3 regions of the Agromyces sp. GXS1127 genome follow, and region 3 is predicted to be linked to each of the others. Evidence: predicted binding sites of a transcription regulator. Region 3 holds the regulator's gene; each other region holds the start of a gene.
The links. Region 3 encodes HspR, which represses chaperone genes until heat shock. Its sites were predicted from a motif close to AAGTTGAGTCNNNNNGACTCAACTT; they were not measured.

Region 1 (8,018 bases), on a different contig from region 3:
CATCGCTCGGCGACGACGAGACCGGGGGATACCTCGCGACGCGCCACCTGATCGACCTCGGCCACCGCGACATCGCGATGGTGACCGGCCCGTGGTTCACCTCGAGCGCCCGTGACCGCCGCGCCGGCGCGGAGCGCGCCCTCCGCGAGGCCGGGCTCCCGATCGACGACGCCCGCATGCTCTCGGTCGGCTACGGCGTCGACGACGGCATCGAGGCGGGCATGCGCCTGCTCGACCGCCCCGACCGCCCCACGGCGGTCTTCGCCGCGAACGACAACCTCGCGATGGGCGTGCTCACCGCGGCGAGCGGCCTCGGCCTCCGCATCGGATCCGACCTCTCGATCGTCGGCTACAACGACATCCCGCTGGTCTCGCGGCTGCCGGTGGCGCTCTCCTCGGTGCGCACGCCGTTCGAGCAGATCGCCTCGACGGCGCTGCAGTTGCTGCTGTCGCCTGAGGAGGGGGATCGCGGCATCCGGATGGCGTTGCCGACGCTCATTCCGCGGGCGTCGACGGCGGCGCCGGGGCGCTGACGTCGGGGGCACGGTCGAAGAGCATTGCCCCGGGGCGGTAGCGGCGTGTGGGCCAGTCAGGGGCGCTGCTTGTCGAGGCGGTGCTCATCCCTCTGCAGATAGCGGAACGCGCGTACGGCCCCCGTGCCGCGAACCTGTCATAGTCGACGACAGTCTCGTATCGAGACGAGCAGTACGCGGCGATTGGGGACCCTTTGGGAAGACGGAGGACAGTGGCCGGGATTGCGGTTGCATTGGGGGTTACCGCTTGGATCGCCGCGCGATCGCGCCCCACCACGCGCAAGGCTCACACCAACGAGCGAAACAGAGAAGCCACTTGGACCTCCGATAAGGCCACAACTGATCCGGTGCGTGGCGAACAGATCCGTCATTCCCGTGCGAACTCATTGGTTATTCTCGGCGGCGCGGTCATCCTCCTTCTGTTGTTGCCGATGATCGCGTTCGGTATCGCGTCGGGGCGGAGTCAAGCCGTCGAGAGCGCGCACTGGCCAGACCAGCCGGCGGTGGAGATGGCCATCTTCATGCGCACCGCAGACCAGACGGCGTTGGCAGCTTTCGCGTCGGCAATCGAAGACTGCGTGATCACGAAGGCAGATGAGTCAGGTAGCGACGCCCTCCACGTCATCGGAACCCCCGGGTGGAAAGCTTCGATCGAACGGGACGCCGGTGACCGATGGGCGGCGACTGTGGCTCTTGGGGCGCTGGACGCTACATCGTTCGACGGTGTGCAGACTGAACTTGTCGATGCCTCCACTGCCTCGCCTGATTGCACCCCTGCCGAGAATGGCCTAGTAGAGCCCCTCCAACTCATGGGTCCGCTGTCGTACGAGATCCTCGGCCCCTTTTCATCGTCATCTTCCGGACTCGTCGCCGAGGACTGCGCGCACTGGACAACGATCAGTGGGCGCAGCGAGACAAGTGTTCCGACGCTCGATGCAGACTGGTTGGCGCCGGATACCGGCAAACTCACTTGCACGGTAGACGAGGGCGAACCGATCGAATCCATTCACCTCATGACTGAGTTCTCGTGGCGTGAGGCGGATGCTGCGGCCAACATCGCTGGGAACTCGTCATTGCTAGTCCTGAATAGTGGAACCAGCGGCTTGCTCCTGAACGTTCCAGGGGAGGGCTTGCAGGAGGATCGGGTCGTTACGGTTGGGCCGTCGGACTATGAAGTGGCCGTGCATGCAGGACCAGGAGAGGAGATCGTCGCAGCGGCGCCAGACAACGTCGAATTCGGCATTCGCCAATACGCCAAGGCAGTCCTTGAACCGGGCGACGGAATGTTGGTACGCATGGCAAACACTTGGATCCGAGGTGTCGCAGGAGCTGGCGAGCCGTTCATCTGGATGTTTCTTGGTGTCGTCGCGGGCCTCTTGCCCTCCGCGATCGGACGTGTAACACGCGCATTTGCGCCGTCGGCTGACCGCGATGGCTAACAACACGTGAGCTTCTGATACGTCGGAGAGTTCGGAGTGTCGGGATCAGTGATCGCGACGCGTCAACCGAGCGGTTGAGGCGTCGAACATGTCGGGCACCAGCTCGCCCTGCGGGAACATCGCGCCAGCGGGTGCCACGTCGGTGAGCACTCCGGATGCGCGATTCTGGAACGCCGCGCTCTGCCATGCCGTAGCCAGCTCGGTCGCGTCGATCTTGTCTGTAATCGCGTAGGTGCACGGCACCCGCGTGCGGCCTGCTCGACCCTCTTCTGCGCGCGATAAGCTGCATGCTGAACGTGTCGGTGGCACCACTGTCGAGGTTTGGTCCGGAGTGAACGGAGCAACTTGGAAGTCTGGACGGGACTCGGGCGTCTAGCGGACGTCCTCACCGTCTTGGCCGCCTCTATTGCCTTCTACGGAGTTCTGTCGACCTGGTTGACCCGGCCACGACTGGGGATAACAGCGCATGCCTCAACCCCGGATTCGGCCGACGTGAACGTCTTTCATGCGAAGGGCTGGAGTCCACTCAGGAACGTATATCTGGGTCAGGGGCGGCTGGATTGGCGGGGGGTAGCGCGTTCAGGCGACTCGCCTGGACCTTGGGTTCCCTCGATCGATCCCGGCCGGGGGTGGACCATTACTGTGTACGACCCTGAGACTGTTCATTTCGGATCTGCACAGCAGACGAACGAGTTGCGGATGCCAATCCCGCGGACCGCAGGCGTCATCATTGACGTCCGCTGGCAGAATCCGATCATCCCATGGATGCGTCTTCGCCGAGTGGTCCAGTGGACACAACGCGATCGCGCAGCCGGACGTTCGCCCAAGATTCTCAAGGGTCGCGACGCAAGGCGGGCTTGGTCGGAGGCCATCCCGAAGCCGTGATCGATCGCTGTACGATGCGACCATGTCAGAAGCCGTAGAAGAGGTGATTGAATCCACCGAGCGATTCACGTGCCCTAGATGTCGCGCATACAGCCACCACGTTCGTGAGTCATTGACGGTGGCGGCTTGGAGTGGAACCTACAAGACCTCGTTCATGTTCAACGACGGGCCAGGGGCATTTCGGGTTGATGGTACAGGGGTCAAATCGGCCGGGCCAGGCACAGGCTCCGACTGGGATGTCACGGTGTGTGCGTCCTGCAATCTGCCGTCCGTCTGGCGCGGCGAGCAGTTGCTCTATCCTCGTTCGTCAACGATTCCAGCGTCCCACCCCGAAATGCCGCAAGCTGCGCGATCTTTGTACGACGAGGCTCGGCAGGTATTCCCAGATTCTAGGCGCGCCTCAGCAGCGCTGGCGCGCGCCGCCTTGGAATCGCTTCTCCTAGAGACGGATCAGAGCGGGAGAAAGAAGAATCTCCAGACACGCATCGGGGAGCTAAAAGGAAAGGTGAATGAGCCGCTGTGGCAAGTGCTAACAGCGCCAAGAATCCTTGGAAATGATTCTCTCCACGGTGGCGAGGATGACCTGGTTGTTCTCTATCTTGACGGTAACGATGCTGAGATCGTGGAGGCCATCTTCGGGGCAGTGAATGCCCTCGTCGAGGAGCTAATCACGCAGCCCCGAAAGGCAAGGGCGCTTTATGAGCTGATACCGGAGGCGAAGCGGAGCGCTGCTGAGGAAGCCGGCGCAGACCGATAGCCCGGCCGAGCGGGCGATCCTTGAAAGTATCAATTCCAACCTATCTCGTCTCGGGTGCCTGCGGAAATCCCCAACTCGAAGTCGATTCCCGCCGAGCAATCATGCCTCTGGCGAGTGGTTCGCGACCTGTTCGTCACCGACCTCAATGTGGTCTCCGGCCGATCGCTTTGGGCGCGTCGATTGGCCGGCCCTGGAGGTCCACCCCGGAGAATAGACCCAGCTGGATTTGCGAAGTTCATCGGCTTGTCGAGGCTTCCAGAATTCGACGGGGAGCTTCTGCATTCGCGTATCAACGAGTGCAGGAATGTCCATCATGAACACGATCGTGTCGACTCGACGCATAGATCCGGTGTTTGGCCGCGTCACCATAATCCGGTGCACGAAGCGTAGATCCTCAAGTTGGACAATTTCGCGTCCCCATTCGGAATCGATGTCCGAACGCTTCACTAGGAAGAAGTATGTGTCACGATCACGAGCGAATCCGATCAGGTCGGCGAAACGAGACTCCAAGCGCCCCACATCTCGACCTGCGTCGTTTCGAAGGTCCGTTTGCTTCCGCTCAAGCATTCGCCCTGCAGCGGCTTGAACGCTCTCCGCGCCGATCCGAAATTCGCGATTCTTGTCAGACCTGCGTTGCGCGCGTTCCCACTCGGCATCCGCGGCGGCGATAAGTAGGTCAAAGTAGTCGCGTGAAACTGCGCCTCCGGCAACGAGCACGGCGCGTTCGCGTGCCGTGTCGGTGAGTGTCTCGCGAATCGTGAGCCCGGATTCCGCCAAGACTCCGTTTGTCACGTCCTCCAGGAAGGCTTTAGCGGTCGAGAAGTCGGCCAACCCAACATCTAGCGAAAGGTGTTGCAGATCGTTCGGCGGCTGCATGCCACGCGGCGGGTCCCCCTCCACATAGGAACGCGTACGAGAGTGCACGCTGCCGATCTTTAGCCAGACATTGCTCCTCTTTGTGATGCCATGCAGGTGATCAAGCACGAGGGGCTGAGTTTCGGTGCCGATGAAGTAAAAGTCATCCAAGACGAGCAGAAGCTTCTTCTTGCCTGCGATAGAAGTGGCAGACTCAAGTACGCGCGAGATGGCTGGGGCAATGTCGCGCAGATATGCATCTTTGCGTCTAACGATACTTGAAGTCCGGCTCGTAGACCGGAATGCCTCCTTGGAAGCGCCCAACGATCCGGCCAGTGACAGGTAGCTGCGCTGAACGGACCCACTGAGGCGGATCCCGCGAGCTGTCTTCGCGCGTTCCTCGGTCTGGGACGTCTCGGTCACCTCTTCGGGAGCGTCCCGAAGGAATCGGAGTACCTTCTTGAGCTTTCCGATGTCTCGAAGCGTGCGGATCTTCTCAAGGCTGGTCGGCCGGGGCTTCACAGCCTCCAGGATCTCGAGGATGATCTCCACGAGAACGTCCGGATAGGCCCTGTCCTTGTGCGTCTCAACGTCGACGAAGATCACCCAGTCGCCCTGCTTCTCGACTCGCTGTTGGAGCAGCGCGAGCGTCGTTGATTTTCCTACGCCCCTTCGGCCTGTGACGAGGTGATTCACAGGTGATCCGAGCGTAGCGAGCAGGCCGGGCCTCAGTTCGATGAATCGCTTAACGAGCGCTTCGTCAGCGGCAGAAGTTGTACGGGTCGCTGACGAGATCGCACCTTTGAACAACTCAAGATTCTGGCGATTGAGCAACGTCTTCCTTCCGGTCGCTGGGTGGAGCCTATCTGCTTCGAAGGGCATGAGTGCCCGGAGGGACCTCCAACGCATCCCTTCTATAAGGAATAGATGCGCTTGACCCGCGTTGAACTTGAGCGTACCCAACTCAAGTTCCCCAGGAGGACCTAGGTGCCAGACGACTTCAACGAGGCCGGCTCGAGCTCGTTCGACGAGTTCCTGAGCCGCTACCTCGCGGGTGAGCAGGCCAGGCAGGCGCGGTCGATCGATCTCAGCCGGTTCCTGACCTCGCGCACCCAGAGCATCCTGCAGCGTGCCGGACGCTTCGCGCTCGAGCGCGGGCAGACCGAGCTCGACGCGCTGCACATCCTGCGCGTCATCGTCGAGGACGAGTCCGTCGCGCAGGCGATCACGCGCGTGGGCGCGTCGCCCGAGCGCATCATCACGGCGACCGAGGCGCGGCTGCCCGCGGCATCCGTCACCGCCGACGCGAACGCGGCGACCATCACCCCGTCGGCCAGCCGCGCGCTGTTCCACGCGTACCAGGTCGCACGCTCGAGCGGGTCGACGTACATCGACCCCGAGCACCTCTTCTTCGCGCTCGTGCTCGGGCAGGACGCCCCCGCCGGGCAGGTGCTCGCGCGCGCCGGCGTCACCGCCGAGGCGCTCGCGGCCGGGCTGGGGGAGCACGTGGCATCCGACCCGTCCGCCGGCCCCGAGATGGGCGGCATGGGCGAGCAGACGGATGCCGCGGCATCCGCCACGCCCATGCTCGACAAGTTCGGCCTCGACCTCACCGAGCGCGCCGCGAACGGCGAGCTCGACCCCGTGATCGGGCGCACCGACGAGATCGAGCAGACCATCGAGATCCTCAGCCGCCGCACGAAGAACAACCCCGTGCTGATCGGCGAGGCCGGCGTCGGCAAGACCGCGATCGTCGAGGGCCTCGCCCGCGCGATCGTCGAGGAGAACGTGCCCGAGCAGCTGCTCGGCAAGCGCGTCGTCGCCCTCGACCTGCCCGCCATGCTCGCCGGCACCCGCTATCGCGGCGACTTCGAGGAGCGCCTCACCAGGACGATGGAGGAGATCGCCGAGCACAAGGGCGAGCTGATCGTGTTCGTCGACGAGGTGCACTCCGTCGTCGGCGCCGGCGGCGCCGGTGAGGGCATGGACGCGGGGAACATCCTGAAGCCCCGCCTCGCCCGCGGCGAGCTGCACCTCGTGGGTGCGACCACACTCAAGGAGTACCGCACGATCGAGAAGGACCCCGCGCTCGAGCGCCGGTTCCAGCCGGTTCGCGTGGCGGAGCCCTCGATCGAGGACTCCGTGCTGATCCTGCAGGGCCTGCGCCCCGCGTACGAGGAGCACCACGGCGTCACCTACACCGACGACGCGCTGCGCGCCGCCGTCGAACTCTCCGCGCGGTACCTCACCGACCGCGTGCTGCCCGACAAGGCCATCGACCTCATCGACCAGGCCGGCGCGCGCCTGCGCCTCAAGCTGGGCGTGAAGGTGGATGTCTCCGCCCTCATCGAGCGCCTCGCCGACCTCGAGGCCGACAAGAACGCGGCCGTCCGCGCCGAGCACTACGAGGAGGCGTCGCGCATCCGCGACGAGATCGAGAAGGTGCAGGAGCGGCTCGACGAGGCGACCGAGAAGGCGGCCGCGCAGGGTCGTGCCGTGGCATCCGCTTCGTCTTCGGCGGATGGCGCGGCCGCGACCAGCACCGTCATCGACGAGGCGCAGATCGCCGCCGTGATCTCGCGGGCCACCGGCATCCCGGTCAACCGCGTCACCGAGGGCGAGCGCGAGCGCCTCGCGAACCTCGAGGGCGAGCTGCACGCCCGGGTCATCGGGCAGGACGACGCGGTCACCGCCGTCTCCCGCTCGGTGCGCCGCAACCGCACCGGCATGGGCGACGCGCGCCGTCCCGTCGGGTCGTTCCTGTTCCTCGGGCCGACTGGCGTCGGCAAGACCGAGCTGGCGCGGGCGCTGGCGTCGTCGCTGTTCGACGACGAGGGCGCGATCATCCGCTTCGACATGAGCGAGTTCGGCGAGCGGCACACGGTGTCGCGGCTCGTCGGCGCCCCTCCCGGATACGTCGGCTACGACGAGGCCGGGCAGCTCACCGAGCGCGTGCGGCGCAACCCGTACTCGATCGTGCTGTTCGACGAGATCGAGAAGGCGCACCCCGACGTGTTCAACCTGCTGCTGCAGGTGCTCGACGACGGACGCCTGACCGATGGCCAGGGTCGCACGGTCGACTTCCGCAACACGGTGGTCATCATGACCTCCAACCTCGGTTCGGAGTTCCTCGCGTCGCGGTCGGGTGCGCTCGGCTTCGTGGCGTCGGCGGATGGATCGGGGTTCTCGTCGTCGGATGACGTGCGTGCCCGGGTGATGGGCAAGGTGCGCGAGGCCATGCGGCCGGAGTTCCTGAACCGCATCGACGAGATCGTGCTGTTCCAGAAGCTCTCGTCTGACGAGATCGCGCAGATCGTGCGCCTCATGCTGGGCGCGACGTCGTCGCGGCTGGCCGCGCGCGAGATCGGCTTCGAGGTGACGGATGCCGCGGTGGCGCTCCTCGCGGAGCGCGGCTACGAGCCCGAGTACGGTGCCCGTCCGCTGCGTCGCCTGATCCAGCGCGAGATCGACGACCGCATCGCCGACCTCTTCGTGACCGGCGCCCTCGGCGACGGCGAGGGCGTGCGGGTGGATGCCGCCGATGGCGAG
Region 2 (8,018 bases), on a different contig from region 3:
CATCCCCGGCGACGGCGGGCGCGATGACCGGGAGCACGAGGAGGTCCGCGACGAGCCGATGCCTGCCGAGGAGACGCCCGGCGATCCCGACAGCGACGCGCCCATGACCGAGTCGACCGACGGCGGGCTCGAGGGCGGCGACCCGGGCGTCGAGGAGTAGCGCGGCGCGCGTCCGGGCGCGCGGCGCGCGTCTGGGCGCCCGGCGGCGGGTGGGACCAGCCGTGATCTGCTTGGCGCAACCCTGAAGGGAAGGCCGCCTGAAACCCGGTGCTCCCGCTCTTGTCTCACGGCTCGGCCGGCCGCGCGCTCACGCTACTCGCGATCGGGGACTGTCCGCACGGGCCGAAGGACCCGACGCGCCGGGCGGCGTCACTCCACGCCGAGCGCACGACGCGCGTGCCGGTACTTCTCGGCGAGACGCTGCTGCTTGGCGAAGTCGAGGCGGCGCAGCCGCCACGGCGCAGTGTTGTCGTCGATGTCGGCGAGCTTGACGCGAAGGGCCACCGGATGGCGCCGGATGCGCGCGTAGTACTCGTCGGGCGTCACCTCGGGCCGGCGGGTGAGCAGTTCGACGACCCCGACGATCTCGAGCAGGATGCCGGCCTCGAACAGCTCGCGTGAGGTGAGCGGCGTGTCCTCGAGCACGTCGTGCAACCACGCGGCGGCCGCCGCGATCGGATCGGCGACCGGGTCGAAGCGCTCGGCGATCCGGCCGGGGTGGTCGATGTAGGGCGTGCCGCTCTTGTCGAGCTGCCCGCGATGCGCGGCGAACGCGATGCCCTTCGCGAGTGCGACCTGGGCGACCGCCTCGAGGTCGGTGAGGGGTCCGCGTCGCGGTGCCGACGCCACGGGCGGTGCGGGTCGGGGTTCGGTCGGGGCGGACGGCTCCGCCGCGGCGGGCGCGGAGGGGTCCACCTCGACGTGTGCCGGAGCAGACACGACGGATCCGATCGGGTGGTCAGCCGACGGCGCGCCCGGCTCGGACGCCTCGGACGGCACCACGGGCTCGGCGGGCTGGGGCACGGGTTCGAACGTCGAGCGTCGCCGCCCGCTCGGCTCGAGCGCCTCGGCTTCCGACGCACCTCCGTCGACCGCGGACGCCGCGTCGGCCACGACCGAGCCGGAGTCGCGCTCGGCGTCGGCCGCGCCATCCGTCGTCTCGTCACTCACCGTCTCGTCGGCCGGGCCGCGATCGGCCGCCTCGGCCCCGGCGGCTGCCGCCGGCGCGCCGACCGGCACGATCGCCATCGGGCGCGTCGCCTCGAGCGAGGCCCGCTTCGCAGCCGCGACCTCGGCGATCGGATCGCGCCCGTCGAGCGGTCGGACGAAGATCAGCGCTCCCTCGAGTTCGCGCAGCTCGTGCTCGCCGATCTCGAGCATCGAGCGCGAGCCGCTCTTGCGGCGCTGCTCGAACGAGAGCTCGTCCACTTCGATGAAGTGCGAGCCGTCGCGCGAGCTGAAGTAGCGACGGCGGGCGCCGTCGGTGATCGCGACGATCACGGCCTCGTAGTCGCCGCTCGGCTGGATGGAGCTCAGGAAGTACCGGCGCCGGTCGGGATCGTGGTGCTCGTCCGGGTCGAGGGTGAGGCTCGCCGCGCGCCGCCGGGAGCGTCGTCCGGGGTGCGCGCTCGCGCGCATCGCCCAGCGGTCGCGCTCGAGCGCGGTGGCGTCGTCGACGCCCTCGGAGTACCGGTCCTCAGGTTCGCCGTCGCCGCCGCGGGCACGATCGCGGTCGCGGTCCCGGTCGCGCCGCAGCATGCGCTCACCCGGGCCGGTACCCCGGCGACCCGCGTCGGGCGCGCCGAACTCGGGCGTGGGCTCGTCATCGGCGGGGGCTCTCAACGGGGGCTCCGAGGGGGATCGGGGGCGTCGTGTCGGCGGTACGGCTGGGGTGCCGCGGGGGTGGCGCTGCGGATTCGGATGGTGCGCGGGGTCGCGCGTACGCCGATCGTACGGCTTCGACCCGCTGTCCGCTGCTCCTTGCGCCCGGTATGCCCGAATCGTTGCCTGTCCCGACGACGAAGCGGGGCGGATGCCGCAGCATCCGCCCCGCTTCGGATTCGGCCCGGGCGGGCCGTCGCCTCCGTTCAGTCGGCGCCGGAGGTGACCTCCGGGGTCACGACGTCGTCGGCCGCGGAGCGCACCTCGACCTTGCGCGGCTTCGCGCGCTCGGAGACGGGGATGATCACGCTCAGCACGCCGTTGTCGTAGTGCGCGCTGATGCCCGTGGTGTCGATGCCCTCGCCGAGGGTGAGCTGCCGGAGGAACGAGCCGCTCGGCCGCTCGTGCACGAGCCAGCGGACGTTCTCGTCGTCGCGCAGCGTGCGCTCGGCGCGAATGGTCATCAGCTGGCCGTCGACGTCGATGTCGATCGAGCCCGGGTCGACCCCGGGCAGGTCGGCCGACAGGACGTAGTGGTCGCCGTCGCGGTGCAGGTCGATCGGCATCATCCGAGGGCCTCGGCTCGAGTCGAGCATGCTCGCCGCGAGACGGTCGAGGTCGCGGAACGGGTCCCAGGTCATTGCCATGAGCGTCTCCTCTCGTAGGTTCCAAGAGTTGAGCCTGATCGACTCAACTTGGAATGAGATTAGCACTCGTTACGCGAGAGTGCTAAGCCTTTCGACCCGTCGTTCGCCCAAGGCGATCACCGGCCCTCGCGCGCCGCTGTCGTTCCCTCGCGCGCCGCTGTCGTTCCCTCGCGCGGCACGCGGATGTCACACCCGGACGCCCCGCGGGGTCGTATGTGTGAAGCCACTCACGAGGAGGCACCCCATGCGCACCCCGTCCATCACCGACCGACTCGGCGAGCGGATGTCACGCGCCACCGTCTTCGGTCGGCGGCTCGGCGACATCCGCGCCGACCTCGCCCGGCGGCCGGTGCCGCTGCACTGGACGAACCTGTTCGGCGTCGTGACCGTCGCCTGCATCGTGGTGCTCACGGTCACGGGCATCCTGCTCATGTTCTGGTACATCCCGTCGAGCGCGACCACGAGCTACGACGGGACGTACGCGCCGCTGCGCGGCGCCGAGGTGTCGCACGCGTTCGCGTCGACGATGCGGATCACGTTCGAGGTGCCCGGCGGGTTGCTCGTCCGCCAGGCGCACCATTGGGCGGGACTCCTGCTGCCGGCGGCGATCATCATGCAGCTGCTCGTGACGTTCTTCACCGGCGCCTTCCGGAAGCCGCGCCGCGGCATGTGGGTGCTCCTGTTCCTCATCTTCATCGCTGCGCTGGCCGGCGGATGGAGCGGCTACGCGCTGCCCGACGACATGCTCTCGGGCACCGGGTTGCGGATCACCGAGGGCATCGCGCTCGGCGTCCCGGTCGTCGGCACGTGGCTCGCGTCGCTGCTGTTCGGCGGCGCGTTCCCGGGCGAGGTCATCGCGCACCTCTACCCCCTGCACATCGCGATCGCGCCGGCGGCGCTGATCGCGCTGGTGGCGCTGCGTGCGTTCGCGGCATGGCGGGTCGGGCCGGCGCAGTTCCCGCGCGCTGCCGCCAACACATCCGGCGGAGGACGCGTCACCGGAGATCGGGTGACCGGTGTGCCGCTCTGGCCCCACGCAGCGATGCGCGCCGCGGGGCTGTTCGCGCTCGTCACGGGCGTGCTCCTCCTGATCTCGGCGACGGTCACCGTGAATCCGGTCTGGCTGTACGGCCCGGCATCGCCGGGAGACGCAGGGGCGGGAAGCCAACCCGATTGGTACACCGGGTTCCTCGACGGAGCGCTCCGGCTCGTGCCATCCGGTTGGGAGGTCGTGCTCTTCGACCGCACCTGGACCCTCGCGGTGCTCGTGCCGCTCGCGGTCGTCACGGTCTTCCTCGTCGGGATCCCGGTGTACCCGTTCCTCGAGGCATGGGCGACGGGCGACCGCCGCGAGCACCACCTGCTCGAGCGGGCGCGCACGACGCCGACGCGCAGGGGCATCGGGGTCGCCGCGATCGTGTTCTACGCGACACTGTGGGCGGCCGGCAGCGCCGACCTCATCGCGACGCAGTTCTCGGTGACGTTCGAGGGTGTGATCGCGACGCTCCAGGTGACCCTCGTGCTCGGGCCGATCGTCGGCTTCGTCGTCGCCCGCCGCGTGTGCCTCGGGTTGCAGCGGCGCGATCGGGACACCCTGCTGCACGGCTTCGAGACCGGACGCATCGTGCGACTGCCCGGCGGCGAGTACATCGAGGTGCACGAGCCGCTCGGCGAAGTCGAGCGCGCGCGGATCACGCGGCCCGAGCCGCGGTTCCTGCTGGTGGTGCACCCGGACGAACGCGGCCGCCTGCCGTTCGCACGTCGCCTCCAGGCGCGGCTCTCGCGCTGGTACCTCGCCGACAGCATCGATTCGGAGACCGGAGCACGGATGGTGCCGGTGGACGCCGCGCGGACTCCCTCCTAGGGTCGCGTCATGGCGATGGGCAGGCGGTCACCCGTCGGCCTGGACCTCGACCGACTCGGCGTCGAGGTAGTGCAGGCCGTCCCAGTCGCCGAAGAGGTCGTCATCGAGATCGGTGCGGAGGATCGCGACGACGCGGCCGCCCTTCGGCCGGTGCGCGTCAGAAGAGCCGCCGCTGCGCGACGACCTCGGCACCCTCGAGTTCGAGCAGTCGGCGCTTGCGGTCGAGCCCGCCGGCGTAGCCCGTGAGCGACCCGTCGGCGCCGACCACGCGGTGACACGGCACGAGGATGCTGATGGGGTTCCGTCCGACCGCGCCGCCGACGCGGCGCGCGAGGTTCCGGTCGCCGAGCCGGAGGGCGAGCTCGCCGTAGGTCACGGTCGCGCCGTACGGGATGTCGCGAAGCATTCCCCAGACGGCATGCTGGAACTCGTCGCCCGACGGCGAGAGCGGCAGGTCGAAGCGGATGCGGCGTCCCGCCAGGTACTCATCGAGCTCGACGCCGAGCCGGCTCAGGAGCGCATCGCCGCCCGGGTCGACCTCAGCGCCGAGCGATCCGGCGGCCGGCGGATGCCAGTGCCCGGGGAAGTACAGCCCGGCGAGCCCGCCGTCGTCGGCCACGACGAGCAACTCGCCGATCGACGTGCTGAGGGTGGCGTGACGGCGGGGCATGCGTCGATTCTCGCGCGCCACGACCGTCGCGGCGCGCGGGAATCGGACATCGCGACCGGGCCCGCCCCGCGTCGCCACATGGCGTCCGCCCCGCCGCGACGCTCCCACTTCTCCCGCGACATCCGTCAAGCCCCCTGCGGACGCCGCGGCGCTGTGCCTACCATCGCGGACATCGTGTGGAGGGAGATCGAAATGCCAGTTGCACGCGACCTCATGACGCCGGATCCCACGTGCGTGAAGGAGGACCAGACGCTCGTCGAGGCGGCGCGGATGCTCCGCGACCTCGACGTGGGCGCAATGCCGATCTGCGGGAACGACGACCGGCTGAAGGGGATGCTCACCGATCGCGACATCGTCGTGAAGTGCATCGCCGACGGCGGCGACCCGAAGGCCGTGACGGCCGGCGAGCTCGCCGAGGGCAAGCCGGTGACGATCGGGGCGGATGACGACATCCGCGAGGCGCTGCGCATGATGCAGGAGCACCAGATCCGCCGCCTGCCGGTGATCGACGGGCACGATCTCGTCGGCATCATCGCCCAGGCGGACGTCGCGAGGGCGCTCTCCGATGGGGCGACCGCTGAGACGGTCGAGGAGATCTCGCAGCCGTAGGGGACGAGCTGCGGGCGCGCCCACGCAGACGACGGGGTGGCCGGAGCCTTCGGGCTCCGGCCGATCCCTGTCCTGGGGCCGATCCTCCGTTCAGCGACGAGCGGATGCCGCGGACCCCGGCCGCACGTCGACCGGTGTGTGATCCTCCGAACGCACCCACTCGTCGAACGTGATCGCGGCGCGATCCGCATCGGCGCCGCCACGCAGCACCCCCGACGCCGCGGCGCGGCCGTATGCACCGGGCAGACCGAACTCGACGACCGGCCGGCGCACCCCGTCGTGCGCGAACATGCGGCGCACCATCTCGGCGATCCGTTCGTCGCGCGGTCCGGTGAGGTCTCGTGCCCGCCCGGCGGGGCCCGACTCCGCAAGCTCCACGAGCCGCGCCCCGACCTCGCGCGCCGCAATGGGCCGGAACCGTCCGACCGGGATCGGCGTGATGAGCCGCCCGAGTGAGAGTCGCTCGGTCATCTGCTCGGCGAACTCGTGGAACTGCGTCGCGCGCAGGATGGTGAACGGCACCGGTCCGGCCTGCACCAGTCGCTCCTGCGCGTGCTTGCCGGCGAAGTACGACGCGTCGACGCCGTCGATGCCGACGATCGAGAGCGCGACGTGGTGCTCGACGCCGGCGTCGCGCTCGGCGGCGAGCAGGTTCCGGGTGACCGCCGTGAAGAAGTCGCGCGACCGCGCCGTGGCGGTGGTCTGCACGCTGCTGACGTCGACGAGCGCGTCGACGCCGGCGAGCACGGCCGCGAGGCTCGTGCCCGTCGGGCCGGTGCCGCGCTCGAGGTCGAACCCGGTGCCACGGGTCAGGGGCAGGATGTCGTGCCCGCGAGAGGTCGCCGCGGCGACCGTGTGGCGACCGACGACGCCCGTCGCTCCGGCGATGGCGATCCTCATCGGGCGGCCTCCGTCTTCGCCGGCGTCGGCGTCGCCGCCGCGCCGGTCGCCGGCGCGACATCCGCTCGCCCCCGATCGCGCCCCGGGATCAGCAGCACGACGCCGAGCGCGAGTGCGAGCGAGAGCGACGTGATCGCGGCGGTGTCGTCGGCGGCGTCCTGGTGGCCGAGGTGGGTGGCGTGGTAGCCGAGGTGCAGGGCGCCGAAGACCGTCCAGGCGAGGCCGAGCGTGCGGAGCACGGCGGGGCTCCGCCAGACGAGGCCCGCCACGCTCGCGACGCCGAGCGCGAGGTAGAAGGCGCCCACGTCGCGGATGAGGTGCTCGTTGAACGGCCCGTCGGTCGAGATCCAGGTGCCGAGCATGCCGGGGAAGGAGTCGTAGAACGCGCCGGGCGCGAAGAACGCCCAGCCGCCGACGATGAACGCGATGGCCGCCGATGCTGCGAGTGCGGCCGTGTGGATTCTGCTCATGTCAACTCTGACGAAACTGCGGCTCGATGTGTGACGCGACTCACGATCTCCGGTGCTGTGTCGTCATGCTGGGTGGGAGGGAATGGGATGACGATGACGGATGACCCTGAGCCGACCGGCCGCGACGACCTCGCCGACGTGGTCGACGAGCGACGCCGGCTGCTCGCACTGGCGTACCGGATGCTCGGCACGACGGGTGAGGCCGAGGATGCGGTGCAGGAGACGTACGTGCGCTGGTACCGGATGTCGGACGCCGAGCGCGACGCGATCGCGAACCCCGCGGGCTGGCTGACCCGCGTCGCGGGGCGCGTGTGCCTCGACCTGCTGGGCACCGCCCGAGCGCGGCGTGAGCGGTACGTCGGCCCGTGGCTGCCCGAGCCGCTGCCGGCTGGGTACTTCGCTGCGGGCACCGGCGCGGCCGCGACATCCGCCGCCCGACGTGCCGCCGGTCCGGCCGGCGCTGCCAGTGCTGCCGGTGCGGCCGGCGGCTCGGTGACCGCGCAGCCGGACGCCGCGGCCGACCCGCTCGAGCGCGTGACCCTCGACGAGGCGGTGAGCAGCGCGCTGCTCGTCGTGCTCGAGGCGATGACGCCGCCCGAGCGGGTGTCGTTCGTGCTGCACGACGTGTTCGCGGTGCCGTTCCCCGAGATCGCCGAGATCGTCGGCCGCTCCCCCGCCGCGGTGCGCCAACTCGCATCCTCGGCGCGCCGCCGCGTGGCTGCCGAGCGCTCCCGCCAGGTGTCGCGCGCGGAGCACGACGCCGTAGTCGCCGCGTTCGCCGCCGCCACGCAGGCCGGTGACCTCGCCGCCCTCACCCGCGTGCTCGACCCCGACGTGACGCTCCGCTCCGACGGCGGCGGCCTCGTCTCCGCGGCCCGCAAGCCCGTGTTCGGCGCCGAGAACGTGGCGCGCTTCCTGCTCGGCCTGCTCGCCAAGAACCCGACCGACCTGGTCGCGCCGACCGCCACGACGGACGG
Region 3 (8,018 bases):
CGCCAACCGGAAGCTCCTCGAGGAGACCCTCGAGGCGGAAGCCGCGGGCGCCGAACGCGATGGCCGTCCGCTGTCGGTGGTGTTCATCGACCTCGACGGCTTCAAGCCGATCAACGACGAGCTCGGACACCGGGTGGGCGACGAGGTGCTCGTGGAGGTCGCCGAGCGCCTGCGTCGTGCTGCGAGGGCGTCCGACCAGGTCGCCCGGTATGGTGGAGACGAGTTCGTGGTCGTGTGCCAGAACGCGGATGCCGCCTCGGCCGCTGTCATCGCGGAGCGGTTCAGGGCCGAGGTGGAGCTGCCGCTGCAGACCCTCCCCCGGAGGTATGCCGTGGCCGCGAGCATCGGCGTCGCGACGTGGGACCCCGGACTCGGGTCGGAGCCGTTGGACACCGACCGGTTGCTGCACCTGGCGGACGAGGCGATGTACGTCTCGAAGGGCGAGGGCCGGAACCGCGTGACGACGGTCTCGGCGTAGCATCCGACACGTGCGCGGCGCCGGCCCGGGCCGATCCGCGCCGCGGGCCACCGGCCTGCGGCACGATGCCCGAGGAAGGAGACGACATGGGAACACTGGAGTACGACTCCAAGCTCTCGGCGGAGTTCGACGACCGGACGCTCGCCCACCTGCAGGTGGTGATCTGGTCCAAGCTCCGCCGCGGTGAGCACTTCGCGTTCACGTGGACCGACGAGAAGGCGGCACCGCCGCGGACGTCGGTGTGGTGCAGCCCGACCATCCCGATGACGTTCCAGTTCGAGCAGGCCGACATGCCCGAGCTGAACCCGCACTGGCTGGAGCTGCTGACCAAGGCGGCGAACTCCGCCGGCGGGCTGCGACTGCTGCCCGAACCGACGGCCGACGGATCGCCGCGGACCGCATGAGCGGGCACCGCGCCACCCGTCACCGCACCGCCCCGACCCGCACGACCACGGACCCGACGACGAAAGGAACGGCATGGGTACCCTGATCTACGGCCCGCGCATCTCCGAGTTCGAGATCGAGGATCGGACGCTCGCCCACCTGCAGTTCGTCATCGCGGCGAAGCTGCAGCGCGGGGAGCAGTTCATGTTCACCTGGAGCCACGGCGTCGAGCGCGGCAGCGGTCGCAGTGCGATCTGGATCAGCCCCTCGGCGCAGGTCCACTTCCGGTTCAGCGGGAATCGGCCGCCGAAGCTGAATCGCGTCTGGCTCGAAGCACTGATGGACAGTGCGAACAGCCGCGCCGGCCTGCACTGGGTGCCGGAACCGGCCGAGGGCGCGCCGAGCTGACCTCGGCCCGAGCCCGGCTCCCCGACCAACTCCCAGAGAACGGAGACCCGTTGTGTTGATCCATCGTCTGACCGTCGACGGCAAGGACTACTTCCTCCCGGACCCCATCGACGAACTGCGCTCGAAGGTGCTCGAGGCCGTGAAGGCCGGCGGCGGCTACGTGAACATCCCGCCGCTCCGCGGCGGGCCCGGCGTCGACATCCTCTTCTCCCCGGGCATGCCCGTGACCTGGACCCAGCTCGACATCGGCGAGGGCGAGGCCACGGCAGCCGGCGACGCGGACGAGTCCTTCCCGGACCCCTACAGCTCGCTCTGACCCGGGCCGGCGGCCTCGGCGTCGAGGCGTTCGGTCACCTGTTCGGGCGGCATCGGTCGCCCGAACAGGAATCCCTGGGCGCGATCGAAGCCGAGGCGCCGGACCGCGTCCCACTGCCGCTCGGTCTCGACGCCCTCGGCGACCGAACGCACGCCGTGGCGACGCGCGCACGCGACCAGCTCGACCGCGGCCTCGTCGTCCTCGGGCAGCCGCTCGATGATCGACCGGTCGACCTTGATCTCGGTGATCGGCAAACCGCCCGCGCGGAAGTCCGCCTCGTCCACCGTCCGGACGTCGTCCAGCGAGATGCCGAGGCCGAGCGAGCGCAGCCGGTGGAGTTCGGCCGACGCGGACGGCGGTGACGGCCGCGCCTCGGTGAGCTCGAGCGTCAGCAGCTCCGGGAGCTGCCCCGACTCGAGCAGCCGACGCTCCACCCGGTCGGCGAACCCGACCTGCGCGAGCTGGACGGCCGCGACGTTCACCGCGATCTCGATGCGCCGCCCCGCGGCGACGAGCTCGGCGCCGTACGTGCAGGCGGCTCGCAGCATCGCATCGCCGAGGACGTCCATCGACGGGCTCTCCTCGACGACGGGGATGAACTCCTGCGGCGGGATCACGCCTCGCTCGGGGTGGATCCAGCGGCTCAGCGCCTCGAGCGCCACGGTGTCGCCGGTCGCCGCGTCGACCTGGGACTGGAAGAACGCCGCGATCTCACCGCGGGCCGCCGCGTTCGGCAACTCGCGGATCACCCACTGGTCGGATCGCACGTCAACACACCTTCCCCCGTCCCGATCGGGACCAGAGCATTGTGCCTACGGTATCCGAAATCCGTCAAACCACCTTGCGGCGTCGGCCGAACTCGTATAATGCGCACCAGCCCTGTTCCGGGTGGTCATCCCCGCTCGAGCGGACGCCACACGACGACCGCGTTCTCGCGCCGAACCCGGGTGCCCGAGCGGAGCGTGACGACCTCACCCTCCGACCCGGCGGCGAACACGCGACGGCCGGGCCGGTTCAGCATCTCGTCGGCGAGCGCCCGCTCGAGCTCGCGCACTCGACCGCGCAGCTCGTTGACCTCGTTCTCGAGGCCGAGCACGCGGCGGATGCCCTCGAGGCTCACGCCCTCGCTCGAGAGCTGCTGGATCTCGCGGAGCTGCGCGACATCCCGCATCGAATATCGACGGGACTTGCCCGCGGTGCGCTTGGGCGAGACGAGGCCCATGCGGTCGTACTGGCGGAGCGTCTGGGGGTGCATGCCCGCCAGCTCGGCCGCGACCGAGATGACGAACAGCGGGCTCTCGCCGTCGACCTGCATCAGGCGCTCCGGGCCTTGGCGAGGAGGTCCTCGCGGGGGTCCTCGTCGGGCAGCTGCGAGGCGAACTCGCGCAGCTTCTCCTCGGCGTCCTTCGACAGGTGCGCCGGCACCGCGACCTGGACGACCGCGAGCAGGTCGCCCGTGCCCTTCCTCGTCTCGACGCCGCGGCCCTTGACCCGCAGCACGCGGCCGCTCGGGGTGCCGGGTGCGACGCGCAGCTTGACGGGCTCGCCGCCGAGGGTCGGGACCTGGATCGTCGCGCCGAGCGCGGCCTCGGCGTAGGTGACCGGCACCGTGACGCGCAGGTTCAGCCCGTCGCGCTCGAACACCGGGTGCTTGCGTACCTTCACGGTGAGCACGATGTCGCCGGCCTCGCCGCCGTCGGGCGACGGGTGCCCCTTGCCGCGCAGCCGGATCTTCTGGCCGTCGGCGACGCCGGCCGGCACGTTCACGCTGATCTCGCGCCCCTCGGCGGTCTGCAGCGTGATGCGGTCGCCCTTCGTGGCGGTGATGAAGTCGAGCGTCGTCGACGCGGTCACGTCGCGACCCTTGGTCGGACCGCCGTAGCCGCGGTAGCCGCCCGACGGCTGGCCGAACCGGCCGCCGCCGAAGAGCCCGCCGAGCAGGTCGTCGTAGTCGCCGCCTCCGCCGCCCTGGCGGAACGTGTAGCGCTGGCCGCCGCCCTGCTGGCCGAACATGCCGCCGAAGACGTCCTCGAAGCCCCCGGCGCCGGGGCCGCCGGGGGCGGTGAACCGCGCACCACCGCCCATGGCGCGGACCGCGTCGTACTCCTTGCGCTCCTCGGGGTCGGAGAGCACCGAGTTCGCCTCGCTGATCTCCTTGAACTTCGCCTCGGCCGCGGCATCCCCCGGGTTCTGGTCGGGGTGGTACTTGCGCGCGAGCTTGCGGTACGCCTTCTTGATGTCGGCGTCGCTCGCGTCCTTCGAGACGCCGAGCGTGGCGTAGAAGTCCTTGTCGAACCAATCCTGGCTGGCCATCGGCGCCTCCTCCCTGCTGAATCTACTGGGAACCGTGGAGGGCCGGCCCGCGGCATCCGCTATGGGAACGGATGCCGCGAACCGGACCGGATGCCGCTACGCGGGCGTCTTGACGACGACCTTCGCCGCACGCAGCAGCGTGCCGCCGAGCAGGTACCCGGTCTCGACGACGTCGGCGACCGTGTCGACCTCGACCTCGTCGGAGGGCTGCTGGAAGATCGCCTCGTGGCGCTGCGGGTCGAACGGCTCGCCCACCTCGCCGAACTTCGCGAGCCCCAGCTTCTCGACCGACGCGCGCAGCTTGGCCGCGATCGTCGCGAAGGGGGTGTCGCCCTCGAGGTCGCCGTGCTTCTCGGCCCGGTCGAGGTCGTCGAGCACGGGCAGCAGCACCGCGACCGTGGCGCCGATCGCGCGCTCGCGCTCGACCTCGCGGTTCGCCTCGGTGCGCTTGCGGTAGTTGGCGTACTCGGCGGTGACGCGCTTCAGGTCGGCGAGGTGCTCCGCCGACGGGTCCTCGACCTCGGCCTGCGCCGCGTTGAGGATGTCGTCGACCGTCAGCTCCGCCTCGTCGACCGTGCCGGCCTCGGCGGCGTCCGCGTCGGCGGCCGGCGCGTCGGCGGCCTCCGGGGAGGCGGATGCCGCGGCATCCGCCCCCTCGGCCTGCGGCTGGCGAACCTCACCCGTCTCGGGGTCGATCCGCCGCTTGTCGCGGATGATCGGCTCGTCCTGGTTCCGGTTCTCGTCCGTCATGGTTACTTCTTCTCGTCCTCGTCGTCGATGACCTCGGCGTCGACCACGTCCTCGTCGGAGGACTCGGCACCCTCGGCGCCGGACGCGTTCGCGTCCTCACCGGGGTTCGCGCCGGCGGCGGAGGCATCCGCCTGCTGGCCCTGCGCGTAGATCGCCTCGCCGAGCCTGCCCTGCGACTGGGAGAGCTTCTCGAACGCCGACTTCACCGCGTCGTCGTCGTCACCTGCGAGGGCCGACTTCAGCGCGTCGACGTCGCCCTGCACGTCGGACTTGACGTCGGCGGGGAGCTTGTCCTCGTTCTCCTTGATCAGCTTCTCGACCGAATAGGCGAGCTGCTCGGCCTGGTTGCGGGTCTCGGCGGACTCGCGGCGCTTCTTGTCCTCGGCCGCGTGCTCCTCGGCGTCGCGGACCATGCGCTCGACGTCCTCCTTGGGCAGCGCGGAGCCGCCCGAGATCGTCATCGACTGCTCCTTGCCGGTGCCCTTGTCATTCGCGGACACGTGCACGATGCCGTTCGCGTCGATGTCGAAGGTGACCTCGATCTGCGGGATGCCGCGGGGCGCCGGGGCGATGCCGGTCAGCTCGAACGTGCCGAGCGGCTTGTTGTCGCGGGTGAACTCGCGCTCGCCCTGGAAGACCTGGATCGCGACCGACGGCTGGTTGTCGTCGGCGGTCGTGAAGGTCTCGCTGCGCTTGGTCGGGATGGCCGTGTTGCGCTCGATGAGCTTCGTCATGATGCCGCCCTTGGTCTCGATGCCGAGGCTCAGGGGGGTGACGTCGATGAGCAGCACGTCCTTGCGCTCGCCCTTCAGGACGCCGGCCTGCAGGGCGGCGCCCACGGCGACGACCTCGTCCGGGTTCACGCCCTTGTTGGGCTCCTTGCCGGTCTCCTTCTTCACGAGCTCGGAGACCGCGGGCATGCGGGTCGAGCCGCCGACGAGCACGACGTGGGCGATGTCGGAGAGCTTGATGCCGGCCTCGCGGATGACGTCCTCGAACGGCTTCTTGGTGCGGTCGAGCAGGTCGGAGGTCATGTTCTCGAACTGGGCGCGCGTGAGCGTCTCGTCGAGGTTCGCCGGTCCGGACTCGGTGAGCGAGAGGTAGGGCAGCTGGATGCTGGTGCTCATGCTCGAGCTCAGCTCCTTCTTGGCCTGCTCCGCGGCCTCCTTCAGGCGCTGCAGGGCGATCTTGTCCTTCGAGACGTCGACGCCCGTGGTGTCCTTGAAGCGCTTGATCAGGTGGTCGACGATCCGCTGGTCCCAGTCGTCGCCGCCGAGGCGGTTGTCGCCGGCGGTCGCGCGGACCTGGATGGTCGAGAAGTCGTCGTCCTTGCCCACCTCGAGGAGGGACACGTCGAACGTGCCGCCGCCGAGGTCGAAGACGAGGATGAGCTCGTCCTCCTTGCCCTTATCGAGGCCGTACGCGAGTGCGGCGGCCGTGGGCTCGTTGATGATGCGCAGCACGTTGAGGCCCGCGATCTCGCCGGCCTCCTTCGTGGCCTGGCGCTCGGCGTCATTGAAGTACGCCGGCACGGTGATGACCGCGTCGGTGACGGTGTCGCCGAGGTACTGCTCGGCGTCGCGCTTGAGCTTCTGGAGGATGCGCGCCGAGATCTCCTGCGGCGTGTACTCCTTGCCGTCGATCGAGGCCGACTTCCAGTCGGTGCCCATGTGGCGCTTGACCGACGAGATGGTGCGGTCGACGTTGGTCACGGCCTGGCGCTTGGCGGTCTCGCCGACGAGCACCTCGCCGTCCTTCGTGAACGCGACCACCGACGGGGTGGTGCGGAAGCCCTCGGCGTTGGCGATGACGACGGGCTCGCCGCCCTCGAGGACGCTGACGACCGAGTTGGTGGTGCCCAGGTCGATTCCGACTGCACGTGACATGTGTGTCTCTCCTTCTGCCGCGGGGTCTCGGATGTCGCCCCTCGGCGATCGGCCCGGCGATGCCCGCCCGCGGCCGAAGTCCATGTTCGTCGAGACTTGAGCCTCGACGACTCAAGTGTCGATCCCGGCCGAATCGATGTCAAGTCGAGACCGGAGAACTTGAGCGTACTCGACTCAACTCTCGGCGAGATCTCAGTATTCCTCCGGCGCTCGGGCTCCGGACGGGGGCTACCGGAGACCTGGCTCCACCCATAGAGTGCGGTCACACACGAGCGGACCGGGAGCGCGGGGATGAGATCGAGGATGAGACTGGTCGGCGGCATCGCCGTCGCGACGTTCGCACTGGGTGCGATCGGCGCAGCGGGCGCGGCGGCCGCGCCCGGCAAGCCCGGCGGCCCGCGGTACACCGCCGGCGCCGAGGGCGTCGGCGACGCGTACTTCCCCTACGCGGGCAACGGCGGCTACGACGTGCAGCACTACCACCTCGACATCACCTACACGCCGCCGGCGGCGGCGCCCGCACCGCTCGAGGGCCAGTTCGAGGGCGTCGCCACGATCGACCTCGTCGCCACCCAGGACCTCGACCGGTTCAACCTCGACCTGCGCGGGATGGACGTCAGCGCGCTGAGCGTGGACGGCAGGCCCGCGGCATCCGTCGCCCCGCCCCTCGCCGGCGCCGAGGTCGAGGGCGCGGCGTACTGGCATGTGCAGGACGATGACGCGCGGATCTGGGAGCTCACCGTGCAGCCGCGACCCAAGATCAAGGCCGGCGAGCAGGTGCAGGTCGTCGTCGAGTACGGGGGCACGACCGCCCGCCCGACGGATATCGAAGGCGCGCTGTACGGCTGGGTGACCATGCGCGACGGGGCGATGGTCGTGAGCGAGCCCGAGGGGTCCATGACCTGGTACCCGGTGAGCGACCACCAGACCGACAAGGCGACGTACTCCTTCGAGATGAGCGTGCCCGAGGGCAAGGTCGCGGTGGCCAACGGCATCCAGCCGAAGCCCGAGGAGACCGCCGACGGCTGGACCACGTGGTACTGGGACGCCCCCGACCAGCAGGCGAGCTACCTGACCACCGCCTCGGTGGGCGACTTCGACCTGCGCGAGACGTACACCTCCGGCAGCGGCGTGCCGATCATCGATGCGGTCGACACGAAGTTGACCGCGCCGCGCCTGGCCACGACCAACGCCAGCCTCGGATGGCAGGACGAGATGCTCGACTTCTTCGAGTCGAAGTTCGGTCCCTACCCGTTCGTCGCCTACGGCTCGATCGTCGACAACGACAGCGTCGGCTACGCACTCGAGACGCAGACGCGGCCGGTGTACTCGTCGCAGGCGAGCGAAGGCACCGTCTCGCACGAGCTCGCGCACCAGTGGTTCGGCAACGCGGTCAGCCCCGAGCGGTGGCAGGACATCTGGCTCAACGAGGGCTGGGCGACGTACGCGAACTGGATGTGGAACGAGGAGCGCGGCATCCGGA

Region 1: the regulator HspR is predicted to act here: its motif matches at 5,416-5,440, upstream of ACQ393_RS02015 (ATP-dependent Clp protease ATP-binding subunit).
Region 2: the regulator HspR is predicted to act here: its motif matches at 2,554-2,578, upstream of ACQ393_RS13630 (Hsp20/alpha crystallin family protein).

What each region holds. Positions count from the first base shown of each region.
Region 1 covers NZ_JBOCIG010000001.1:423,739-431,756, forward strand. The annotation lists gene ACQ393_RS01990 (LacI family DNA-binding transcriptional regulator) at 1-533, shown strand, start outside; gene ACQ393_RS01995 (hypothetical protein) at 746-1,972, shown strand; gene ACQ393_RS02000 (hypothetical protein) at 2,018-2,215, opposite strand; gene ACQ393_RS02005 (DUF4145 domain-containing protein) at 2,880-3,614, shown strand; gene ACQ393_RS02010 (hypothetical protein) at 3,714-5,303, opposite strand; gene ACQ393_RS02015 (ATP-dependent Clp protease ATP-binding subunit) at 5,457-8,018, shown strand, end outside.
Region 2 covers NZ_JBOCIG010000007.1:92,985-101,002, forward strand. The annotation lists gene ACQ393_RS13620 (hypothetical protein) at 1-160, shown strand, start outside; gene ACQ393_RS13625 (hypothetical protein) at 370-1,842, opposite strand; gene ACQ393_RS13630 (Hsp20/alpha crystallin family protein) at 2,088-2,528, opposite strand; gene qcrB (cytochrome bc1 complex cytochrome b subunit) at 2,773-4,392, shown strand; gene ACQ393_RS13640 (hypothetical protein) at 4,420-4,584, opposite strand; gene ACQ393_RS13645 (methylated-DNA--[protein]-cysteine S-methyltransferase) at 4,550-5,062, opposite strand; gene ACQ393_RS13650 (CBS domain-containing protein) at 5,255-5,671, shown strand; gene ACQ393_RS13655 (SDR family oxidoreductase) at 5,762-6,571, opposite strand; gene ACQ393_RS13660 (hypothetical protein) at 6,568-7,041, opposite strand; gene ACQ393_RS13665 (sigma-70 family RNA polymerase sigma factor) at 7,135-8,018, shown strand, end outside.
Region 3 covers NZ_JBOCIG010000006.1:63,987-72,004, reverse strand. The annotation lists gene ACQ393_RS12130 (diguanylate cyclase) at 1-478, shown strand, start outside; gene ACQ393_RS12125 (ATP-dependent DNA ligase) at 565-882, shown strand; gene ACQ393_RS12120 (ATP-dependent DNA ligase) at 956-1,270, shown strand; gene ACQ393_RS12115 (hypothetical protein) at 1,323-1,586, shown strand; gene ACQ393_RS12110 (EAL domain-containing protein) at 1,571-2,353, opposite strand; gene ACQ393_RS12105 (heat shock protein transcriptional repressor HspR) at 2,479-2,901, opposite strand; gene ACQ393_RS12100 (DnaJ C-terminal domain-containing protein) at 2,901-3,899, opposite strand; gene ACQ393_RS12095 (nucleotide exchange factor GrpE) at 3,996-4,649, opposite strand; gene dnaK (molecular chaperone DnaK) at 4,652-6,535, opposite strand; gene ACQ393_RS12085 (M1 family metallopeptidase) at 6,839-8,018, shown strand, end outside.